One region of the Paenibacillus sp. 1SOY10 genome, then DNA from elsewhere that is predicted to be linked to it. Evidence: a T-box and tRNA genes for the amino acid it is inferred to sense, from the RefSeq annotation. Region 1 holds a T-box; the other holds one or more tRNA genes.
What was found. A T-box is a leader RNA that pairs with one kind of tRNA and senses whether it is charged. The one in region 1 lies ahead of AC1VOR_RS17895 (valine--tRNA ligase), so its partner is inferred to be a tRNA-Val.

Region 1 (5,856 bases):
GGCCAGTGGAACTAACTCAACTGTACGAGCGCATAAGGTAAAGTGGCAAGGCCTCTGGCAAGATGTCCAACGGTTTATGAAAAAGCTGGCATGCACTCCTTTTTGAAGCATATAGATTAAAACGAGGATGATTTTGGATCACTGGCAATCGATGCTAAATCATGTTTTGGATATGCTGAAAGGAGGTAACGTTTTGGCTGATCAGTCCTATGGTCTCAGGTTCGATATTTATGAGCGCGTTCATTTATCGGAAGAAGTGATCGGTATTGAGGAATTGGAGGAAATCGAGCTCTATCCAAAAATCCAGGTCATGCCCGGTGAGGAATACGCCGCACTTCGCGGTCATTTGCTGCTTACAGGATCTTATCTGGGCGAAGGAGAGAAGCGGGAGCTGGAACACTATATTCCCGTGGAAATTACCATCCCGCTCAGCCGGGTGAACCGGTTGGAGGATATCACGGTCGAAATTGAAAATTTTGATGTGGACCTTCTGAGCTCGCGAAGCTTGAACATTACGGGGGTGCTGTCGTTACAGGGAATTGAGACATCCTCCTTGCTATCAGAGGGCGATAGCTGGAAGGATCGCGAATTCACGACCGCTCATGTAGTCCGTGGAGAGGAAGACGAAGCAGAGGATGAATTGGAGACGGAGGCGCCCAGTCCATTGCTGGCGGACGAGGTGCGTTCCGGTTCATCGTTTGGCTGGGAAGCTGAGAATTCGGAAGAAATCTCCGAGTCATCGGAGGATGCAGAGCTATTAACGCCCGCTGTTTCTGCGGCCCCATGGCAGGCATTTCCGGAGGAGCGGTTGCCCTCTCAGGCGCTAACTGAGGACGAGCAGCAGGAATTAAGCTGGTCTGACGATATCGCTGGCTTCCAGAATACCGCTGCATGGGCGGACAAGGAATATGAGGCAGCGGAGGAGCGGGACGAGGAAGCGGACAGCCACATCTGGTTCAAGGGAGAAGCGCAAGCCTATGCCGATGTTCGCCAGTCCGACACCGACACCCCAACCTACGCTGATGATGTTCATGAAGCAGGAACCTTATCAGATGACGTTCTGGCTGAGGATGACTATGCTGTAGAGGCCTCCATTCAGGGGGAAGCCGACCCATTCTCCTATTCACAGGCGGAAGAGAAGCAGGAGATGAAGATTGCACTGGGCTCCAAAAACAGCGGTGGTTCAGGTGAAAGCGAAGTCTTCGGCCTCACTAAGCTGCTATCCTCTTCAAGGGTTGCTGCAGACCAAGATGCTTATGATGAGGAGTTCGTCGATGAGACGGAATCCGAGTTGGGTGAAGGCGAGGATCTGAGATGGAAGAACCTGTTCATTCAAAGTGAAGACCAAACACCATTCCGCAAAGTAAAGTTGGTTATCGTGCAGCGTGAAGAGACGCTGGATGATATCGCTGAGCGCTATCATCTTAGTTCGAGAGAACTGCAATTGTATAATCGGCTGTCTGAGCATGAGTTGGCTGAAGGGCAAATTCTTTATATTCCTTAGGCAGGTGCGTAGTTGACTGGACTTAGGATTGACTCCCGGAGTGTTCCAAGTTATGATAATATAGATCAACATAAATGGATCTATGCAAAGACTTGGAATGGGAAGAGTAGGCAGGGTGAACCCTTCAGAGAGCAGAATCGGAATGCTGAGAGATTCTGCGGGACACGTAGCTCGCCGAAGTCGCCCGGGAGTCGTTCGTTTGAGCGTATCAGTCGTTAGAGCGAACCGGTAGCAGCCGTTATCTGCTTGAGTGTCGCATTGACCTTCATTTTAAGCGAAGGCTTGCGAAACAAAGGTGGTACCGCGAAAGTAAAGCCTTTCGTCCTTTGAGACGAAAGGCTTTTTTTGTTTTTGTCTTTAGTGGGGCCATGACTTGCCTGGCTAACGACTATCTTTAAAAAACCAAGGCTATGCTTATTGTAACGGAGGTTGAAAGGGATGACAGAAAATCAAGGTCAAGGTCAAGGTCAACAAGCGTCGACGGAAATGCCAACGACGTATGATCCGAAATCAGCAGAACAGAAATGGTATTCCTACTGGTTAGAGGGGGGCTTCTTCGAGGCTGGAAAACGTCCGAATGCCAAGCCGTATACCATCGTAATTCCACCGCCGAACGTCACGGGCGTGTTGCATATCGGTCACGGGCTAGACTTCACGCTTCAAGATATTTTGACTCGTGTCAAGCGAATGCAGGGCTACGATGCATTGTGGCTCGCAGGGTCTGACCATGCTGGTATCGCCACGCAGGCCAAAGTGGAGCAGAAGTTACGGGAGCAGGGCGTTAGCCGCTACGATCTGGGACGCGAGAAGTTTCTGGAGCAGGTATGGGAATGGAAAGAAACCTATGCCGCGAACATTAAATCGCAGTGGGCGAAGATGGGGTTATCACTCGACTATTCGCGCGAGCGCTTTACGCTGGATGAAGGATTGTCGGATGCCGTCAAGGAAGTCTTTGTCAAGCTGTACGACAAAGGCCTGATTTACCGCGGCAAACGAATTATTAACTGGGACCCGGCTGCACGCACCGCTTTATCCGATATTGAGGTGGAATACAAAGAGACGCAGGGTCATCTGTACCATTTGAAATACCCGCTGAAAGACGGGAGCGGTTCCATCACGGTCGCCACGACGCGTCCGGAAACGATGCTGGGCGATACAGCCGTAGCCGTTCACCCGGAAGATGACCGTTACAAAGACATGATTGGCAAAACGCTCGTGTTGCCGATTATTGGCCGCGAAATTCCGATTATTGCCGATGAGTACGTGGAGAAGGAATTCGGGAGCGGTGCGGTGAAAATTACACCAGCTCATGATCCAAACGATTTTGAAGTGGGCTTGCGCCATGATCTGCCGCAAATTATCGTGATGGATGAGAGCGGTGCGATGAACGACGAAGCTGGACCCTACAAAGGCTTGGACCGTGCCGATTGCCGCAAGAAAATCGTTGCTGACTTGCAGGAACAGGGCGTCCTGATCAAAATTGAAGATCACTTGCATCAAGTTGGCCATAGCGAGCGGACTGATGCTGTTGTCGAGCCGTACCTGTCCACGCAGTGGTTCGTGAAAATGCAGCCGCTGGCTGAGCCCGTGGTCAACGCTCAAAAATCGGGCGAGGGTGTCAAATTCGTGCCTGAGCGGTTCGAACGAACCTATCTTCACTGGATGGAGAATGTGCGCGATTGGTGTATTTCTCGTCAACTGTGGTGGGGACATCGTATTCCGGCCTGGTACTCGCAAGAAACGGGCGAAATGGTTGTAGCCAAGAGCGAAGAAGAAGCGCGTGAGAAGCTGGGGCGCGACGATCTCGTTCAAGACAATGACGTGCTGGACACCTGGTTCAGCTCGGCGCTGTGGCCTTTTTCAACGATGGGTTGGCCAAACGAAGAAAGCGAAGATTTCAAGCGCTATTATCCGACGGATGTGCTCGTAACAGGGTACGACATCATTCCGTTCTGGGTCTCGCGGATGATCTTCCAGGGTTATGAATTTACCGGCAAAATGCCGTTCAAAGATACGCTCATCCATGGCCTTGTACGTGATAGCGAGGGACGCAAAATGTCCAAGTCGCTGGGTAACGGAGTTGACCCGCTTGAGGTCATCGACAAGTATGGTGCTGATGCGATGCGTTATATGCTGTCAACCAGCAGCACGCCGGGGCAGGATCTGCGCTTCCGTTGGGAACGCGTAGAGCAGGCGCGTAATTTTGCGAATAAAATATGGAATGCTTCCCGCTTTGCTTTAATGAATCTGGAAGGCGTGAAGTATGAAGATATTGATATCAGTGGTGACTTGTCGACCTCGGACCGTTGGATTCTACATCGCTTGAACGAGACGGCACGCGAGATTACCCGGCTGATCGATGCATATGAATTCGGAGAGACTGGACGAGTGCTGTACAACTTCATTTGGGATGATTTATGCGATTGGTATATCGAATTTGCCAAGCTGTCGTTCTATGGAGAGGACGCTGCCGCCAAGCAGAAAACGCAATCGGTACTGGCCTATGTTCTTGATCGGACACTCCGTATGATTCATCCGTTTATGCCGTTTATTTCCGAGGAAATATGGCAGCATTTGCCGCATCATGGCGACACGATTATGCTGGCAGCTTGGCCAGAGTATGATACTTCGCTGGAAGCACCGGATGCTGTTCAGGAGATGAACCTCTTGATGGATATCATTCGCGCTGTACGGAACATTCGTGCCGAGGTGGGTGTACCGATGAGCAAGAAGGTCGAGTTATTTATCAAGCCGGGTAATGCTGAAGTGTTGAAAGTGCTGGAGCGCAATGCACACTATATCCGTCGCTTCTGCAACACCTCGGAATATGAGGCTTCCCTGACGGTTGCCGTGCCGGACAAGGCGATGACTGCGGTAGTAACTGGTGCCGAACTGTTCCTGCCGTTATCCGGACTGATTGATATTGGTCAGGAGATCGAGCGCTTGTCCAAGGAGCTTGATACGCTCAACAAAGAGGTTGAGCGGGTAGAGAAGAAGCTGGCGAATGAAGGTTTTGTGGCCAAGGCTCCGGCCAAAGTCATCGAGGAAGAACGCGCCAAAATGGCGGATTATGCTGAAAAACGCGATAAGGTGTTGGCCCGGATTGCCGAGCTGAAGGGCTAGGCTGGAAAAATAACAAATCGAAGGTGACGGAAACATGGGGGATCACACAGACGAGGAATCAAGCTCTTTGGGACTGCAAAGCTATGACGAAGCGGTAAGCTGGATTAACGCACTGCTGCCGTTTGGCATTCGGCCAGGACTGGAGCGCATCGAACTATTGATGGAGCGGCTAGGGCATCCTGAACGGAGACTCAAGTTCATCCATATTGCCGGAACGAATGGGAAGGGCTCTTCCTGTGCGTTTCTGTCTCGTACGTTACGTGAATGCGGTTATCACGTGGGGACGTTTACGTCCCCGTATATCACCAAATTCACGAATCGCTTCCAATATGATGAGACGGATATTCCCGAGCAGACACTGCTTGAATTGAGCAATCGAATTGCTCCGCTGGTGCGAGAGATTGCGGATACGGAGCTGGGTTCTCCAACCATGTTCGAGGTGAGTACGGCGATTGCCATTTTATATTTTGCCGAGGTTTGCTATCCTGATGTAGTGGTATGGGAGACCGGGCTTGGGGGAAGGATGGATGTTACCAACATTGTGACACCTATCGTCTCGCTCATCACGAATATTGGGTACGATCATATGGATGTTTTAGGTGATAGCCTTGAGCAGATTGCGCGTGAGAAGGCGGGGATTATTAAGCCTGGCGTCCCTGTTGTAAGCTGTGTGGAGCAACCGGAGGCCATCGCAGTGCTGAAAGCAACAGCAGAAGCTCAGCAGGCCCCCTTATATTTGCTTGGAGAACAGTTCAATTATAAACGTCTTGCCATTGGGGAATCGGAGCAGCAGATTCATTTCTACGGTCCCTTTCGGGAGCTTCCGCTGACCCTTGGTCTGATGGGTGAGCATCAATGCAAGAATGCTTCCGGTGCCATGATGGCGTTGGAGCTGTTGCGGCAGTATATGGCCTTCGTGTTAGAGGATGAGCCATTACAAGACGGCTTCCGCACCACCTTTTGGGCGGGGAGGCTGGAACTGATCCGCAAGGAGCCGCGGCTGGTGCTCGACGGTGCCCATAATCCGGAGGGAGCCGCATCGCTTGCCCAAAGCTTGCCTGAAGCCTTCCGCTACCGGAAACTTCATTTGATGATGGGGATGTTAGCCAATAAGCATCATCATGGCTACTTGAAGCATATATTACCAATAGTGGATACACTTATACTGACCGAGCCCGATTTTCGCAGGAAGATGGATGCCGAGGCATTGTACAACCTCGTGATGGAAG
Region 2 (5,856 bases), on a different contig from region 1:
AGTGCTTTGGATTGGCATGATTGTCATTGGGGTCATCGGGCTGAATATAAGCAGTAAGGGAGGATGAAGTAAATGAGTGTACCAGGTCAAGCAGGTAAGCAGCAGGGGGAATCCGCGCTTCTTTCCTTCCAGGTCATTACTGACACCCATGTAAGAACAGAGCCGAACCATACGTACAATATGAATTTGGTTCGTGCTCTACAGGATTTGAAGGCTCAGGGTCAGGGGAGCGCGGGAATTATGCATGTTGGGGATGTGACCGATCATGGGTTGCCGGAAGAATATGCTGAATGGGAGCGCATTTGGGCCGAGTACGGTGATTCCTTGCCACAACTATACCTGACGATGGGCAATCATGATGTGGGTTTGGGCAACTGGGAGGAACGACTTAGCCAATTTCTCCGTCTGTCTGGACTGGAAGGGCAGAACATTACACTGGATAACTGGAAAGAACGACTGGAAGAAATTCGGGCCAAGGCTGCTTCAGAGCAGAGGGAAGGCCATTCGGATATAGGGAAGGGTCAACTGGGCGACTTCCTCCAGCAAGTGGTGGGTATGGAGGTTAGCGATGATATCAGCCTGGAGCATTGGCAAGAACGCTTGGCACGTTTTCTGGCGAAGACGGGGACGGAAGACATATACCATGATCACTGGATTAACGGCTATCATTTTATCTTCCTTGGGACCGAAGAGGGCTTGGAAATCTTCTGTTCGCTATCAGAGGAGCAGCTAAACTGGCTGGATACCAAGCTCGGAGAAAAGGCGGAACCGAATCGGCCCATATTTCTGTTCTTGCACCAGCCATTGAAAGATACGGTGGCCGGCTCTTACGAGCAGCAGAAATGGTATGGCGTGGTACAGGATGCTGAACTCAAGGCTGTGCTGGCTCGCCATCCGCAAACAATCCTGTTCACCGGGCACACGCATTGGGAACTGGAGGCACCCCATAACCACTTTGATGGACAAGGGGCACTGCCAACCATGTTCAACGCTGCATCCGTAGCTTATCTGTGGACCGACGAGGACGAGCACAAGGACGGCAGCCAAGGTTACTATGTCGAGGTCTACCACGACCATGTCCTTGTTCGCGGCCGCGACTTCACCGAGGGCGAATGGATCGAGTCAGCGCAGTTTCGGGTGGAGCTGGGGTAGGTTTGTGTAAAGGATGAAGTGAGAAAAATCCGTTGCCAGGGGCAGCGGATTTTTCTTGTTATCTAACTTTTCGTGTTAATCACTCATTCTTACTGGGGAACGATCCGATATTATAGTTGAAAATAAAAACAGCTAAGAGAGGACGAGGAAAAATGAAATTTGGTAGACGAGTAGTCGTATTGCTGATGCTGTGCTTTGCACTGTCTCTTGCAAATGTAGCTAATGCGGCCAGCACCCCCTTTGTACAAGGCGGAGGGTATGACCAAGGTGCCTATGATCAGTTGGGGGATCAGCCTACAGAGCTTAACTGGACAAGACATTCACGTTTTGATGGCGTAAATAGCAATTTATATGAAAAATGGAGCTTAGAGTTGTCCCCGGCGTCATTATTCTCTCCTGTTATCGCAGAGGATGGAACAATTATTGTAGGAACCCAAAGTAATAAACTGCTTGCTTTGAATCCGGATGGCAGCATCAAGTGGGAATATGCAATAACTTCTAATCTCGATGACTCATCACCTGTGATAAGTCAGGATGGCTATGTTTACTTTGTGACAAATGGTATTTTGCATGGGGTAGATGTCAAGACAGGTAATCCACGATGGGAAAGTATTAATATGGGGATTGGGAGCCTGGGGCACATTGCAATTGGTCGTGACGGGACGTTATATATAGGTTCACAAGGAAGATTATTAATTGCTTTTGATCCAAATCTTAAAATGACTAAATGGCAATCGGATATAGGTTATCCTTTTGGTCAACCTGTTATTGATGTGAACGGAGATATCCTTGTAAGAAGCAAATCGGGGAATGATTTATTCGTTTCTTCTGTATCTCCTGATGGAACTATAAAGTGGCAAAGTAAAGTAGACCACATTAACTTAAGTGATGCTCCACGTTTCAGTGCTCCGCAGCTTGATTCAAATGGAAATCTATATGTGGTTAGTATACAGGGGAAGAAATTGTATAGTGTGAAAACATCTGACGGGACTTTAAATTGGAGTCTACAGCTTGAAGGCAATCTCTATGCAACCCCCGCTTTAAACGAAAAGCAACAAGTGTTGTATGTTACGAGTTCTTTAGGTTTATATGCTATCAATTTAGATGGGACCATCAAATGGCAAGATCTCACTAATGGAGTAGGATCTTATAATTCTCCTTTGGTGGATAAAAAAGGTAATGTTTATATAAATTCCACAAACAAACTGTATATTTTCCTTGAAGATGGCTCCAGAATGGCTCCTTTTGAAGTCGCCACACCTGGGTATGCTTCCAATAATATAACTATTGATAGTGAGGGTACCTTGTACTTTACTAACAGTAAGGGATATATATATGCAATTGGAGGTGAAATAGCAGGGGGAGAACCACCCGTTGATCCCAATCCTCCGGTTGACCCTAATCCTCCAGTAGACCCTGTGGGAGAACGGGCATTGCTTACCATTATCTTGAGCCACGGCGTAGAGAAAGAGTATGATCTTTCAATGCGGGAAGTTCAACAATTCATTCAGTGGTACGAAGATAAAGCCAATGGGAATGGTTCTATTACGTATGCAATTAATAAGCATCAGAATAATATTGGTCCGTTTAAACAAAGACAGGATTACATTTTGTATGATAAAATCATCGCTTTTGAAGTAAACGAATATTAAGTTGCACTGCGTTTCAGCTATGTGTAAATTATAGGCATGAAAAATTTTAAAACTATAATGAGTCTCCCCCATTAAACGGAGGAGGCTCATTTTTAAGTATTTGCTAGGTTCTCCAAGCAGCAGATTGACAATGATCCTACTTCCTGTTAATATAAAATTCATCTTCGCTATAAACTTGATCTGCTAGCTCAGCTGGGAGAGCACCATCTTGACAGGGTGGGGGTCAGTGGTTCGAGCCCACTGCAGATCATACTTTAAGAACCCTTACCTAGTAAGGGTTCTTTGCTTTTTTTATGGGCAATGTAATGTGCCTGATTTAGTTGAATTTATACCTAAAGATAAGTATCCGTTGCCAGAGGCAACGGATTTTTTGTGCAAAATGAAAGTATAACCGTCTAGTCCACGGCCAACAATGTATTCATAAGTTCTTACTAATCAAGAACTGCGAGTAAAGGAGAGAATAGGAATGAGAAAAAAATATACAGTATCAGAGCTTTTGAACAGCAATAAGGGCAGTAGCGGCAAGCAATTATATAAAACGCTTTTGACCCTTGGAGCCATCGTTCTCACCTCCCTCACTCTAACCACCGCCTGCACCCTTGAGCCGGATGCGGAGACGATGAGTCGCCAGGCCAAGGCGTTTCCTTGGCCTTTTGGCTCGGCATCGGTATTGGATGAGGTGTATTCACCCACGATTGTGGAGGATGTCTATTCGTTGGAGTAAGTTAGAAGTTATTCCTCGTCCCATTTGCGAGAGTAGCCTTTCTTCGTCACATAGAACATGGACGCAATTAACACTACGCAGATTAGTACCGCAGCAGCGATTGTAATTCCCATGACCATATTCATTCTGTCAGCTCCTTTCAGCCACCATTTTGAAGCTCCAAAGCATAGTTCAACTATACAGGAAAACGTTTTTTTTGTATAATAATGCAGTTTACATCGATTATACAGACCATGCTGGGAGGAGAACGAAGTGGGCGCTGCAACAATTATTCGGGTTCAGACCGAAGAACAGCTAGAACGGTGTCTGGACATTAGAAAAGAAGTATTCGTCAAGGAACAGCAGGTTCCGGTAGACCTGGAGATAGACAGCTACGACAAGTTGGGACCAGATGTATACCATGTGTTGATCGAAATGGACGGAGAGTACGCAGCTACCGGCAGGCTGATCTATTATCAGGATACGAGTGCCAAACTTCAACGGATTGCGGTTCACAAGGCATTCCGTACCAAAGGGGTAGGGACCATCTTGCTGTTGGCTCTGGAGGAACTGGCGCGTGAGTTGGGTTTGTCCCAGTCTGTGCTGGATGCCCAATGTCAGGCGGAAGGGTTCTATGCCAAGCTGGGTTATGAGACCATTTCGACGGAGCCCTTTGATGATGCCGGAATTCCGCATGTGCGTATGGTGAAGTCGCTGAAATCATAGTTTGCAAAACTTTGGGGCACACTGAGATCAAACCTTTAAAAGGAGTGATTGCAGATGGCCCTGAACAGCAGAGAGACCATTATTGCCGTACGCAAGAACGGTGACGGGGATTTGGAAGCATTTAAGACGTCCAGCGGACGTGTGCTGGATTACCAGCAAGCACTGCAAGAGGTGAATGCCGGAGCAATTGCTGGCGTGAACGCATTCAAAGGGAAGGACGGGGAGATGTATCTGCGCGGCGATGCCGACGGAGATCCTACAAACAACCTGGATAATCTGCCAAACTTTGAATGAACTCGAACAAGAGAACGATACAGGCACCTTAAAGTGCTAACCTCAATTAAGGAGCGCTCCAGCCATGCTGGAGCGCTCCTTAATCATTAGTAAAGTGAGTTTCAAAGTTACATTGTCAGCACCTAGGTCACTATTACAACGTATAAATTTCGTGCTGCTTCAAGAATTGCATTTTACCTGTAGCCCCTATAAAGTTCTCCATCTCATCCCCATAGTGCATCAGCAGAATCATCTCCTGAACCTCTTCAGGAAGAGTAAGCAGCTCTTGGAGTGTCGTATGTACCTCTCCCGGGCCGGTCAGTTGTACCTCATGCAAAATTTTACGACAGCCTCGTTCATGAACGAGTTGCTCTAATAGCTTGGGCTGGAATGTCATATCCGCACTATAAAATATCTCGTCATTCAGATACAGCGAATAGCTGCTTTTCCCGGGAATATGGGGCGTTCTCAGCAGTTCCACCGATAAGCCGGGCGCAAGCTGGGTAGCCTGTCTTTCCGTTAGAGGGTACACCTCGAACACGTCCTCTAGCGAATGAATGATACCCTCCTGACTGAGGCCGCCCTTAAGCGTATTTTCCCATAAAGGCTTTAGCAATGGTTCTGCGACGTACAATCGCGGTTTGCGGCCCACGACATACTTCATACGGAAGGCAAACTCTTCAAGCCCTCCCACATGGTCCCCATGAATATGTGTGATTAGCACGGCATCAATATCGTCCAGAGATTGGTTCAGCTTATGCAGCGCCATCGGAGCGGTAATTCCGCAATCAATTAGCAGCGTGTAATCATCGGCGAACAACAATCCGTTGTTATTATAATAGGTCTTGGCGAAGGCTCCGCCTGTTCCTAGCATTTGTAGACGTAGTGGCATCATCTTCCTCCTTAAATAATAGTCTATCTTCCTTAAATGTACACAAATTCCGGTGGAAACGAAAGTCTTGTCCGCCAGATGAAAAAAAGTAATGATTTTGCCGGAAAACACCGCAACTTGCTTCTCGTCAAAGAGTATAACTTTACATCAACATGAATCAAATTGGAGGTTCATATCAATGAAATGGAGAAGAGTTGCATTACTCGTAGTTGCTTTTTCTCTAATGGGAGGTTCACTGCTGTTTGCCGATGCGGCCACCCAAAAGGTGAAGCTGGTACTTAACGGTCATGAGGTGGAAGACGGCGGTTATATGGTAGATGGGAAGACGTATGTTCCTGTACGTCATCTCGAGGGATTGGTTGAATACAACGACAGCACCAAAACGGTGAGTTATTATAAGCCAAACGTTCACATGTTTCTCTTTACCGAAGAGGGAGTGTTCGGAGATGTCAAGAAGA

Region 2: it encodes a tRNA-Val, which carries the amino acid that the T-box ahead of AC1VOR_RS17895 (valine--tRNA ligase) is inferred to sense. The anticodon was not compared.

Annotation. Positions count from the first base shown of each region.
Region 1 covers NZ_JBXENK010000008.1:164,917-170,772, forward strand. The annotation lists gene AC1VOR_RS17885 (RluA family pseudouridine synthase) at 1-41, shown strand, start outside; gene AC1VOR_RS17890 (LysM peptidoglycan-binding domain-containing protein) at 194-1,504, shown strand; T-box leader at 1,589-1,834, shown strand; gene AC1VOR_RS17895 (valine--tRNA ligase) at 1,943-4,627, shown strand; gene AC1VOR_RS17900 (bifunctional folylpolyglutamate synthase/dihydrofolate synthase) at 4,662-5,856, shown strand, end outside.
Region 2 covers NZ_JBXENK010000002.1:573,421-579,276, forward strand. The annotation lists gene AC1VOR_RS08460 (DMT family transporter) at 1-67, shown strand, start outside; gene AC1VOR_RS08465 (metallophosphoesterase family protein) at 73-1,152, shown strand; gene AC1VOR_RS08470 (outer membrane protein assembly factor BamB family protein) at 1,305-2,804, shown strand; tRNA gene AC1VOR_RS08475 (tRNA-Val) at 2,982-3,054, shown strand; gene AC1VOR_RS08480 (hypothetical protein) at 3,271-3,528, shown strand; gene AC1VOR_RS08485 (GNAT family N-acetyltransferase) at 3,781-4,233, shown strand; gene AC1VOR_RS08490 (DUF3892 domain-containing protein) at 4,288-4,527, shown strand; gene AC1VOR_RS08495 (MBL fold metallo-hydrolase) at 4,661-5,398, opposite strand; gene AC1VOR_RS08500 (copper amine oxidase) at 5,577-5,856, shown strand, end outside.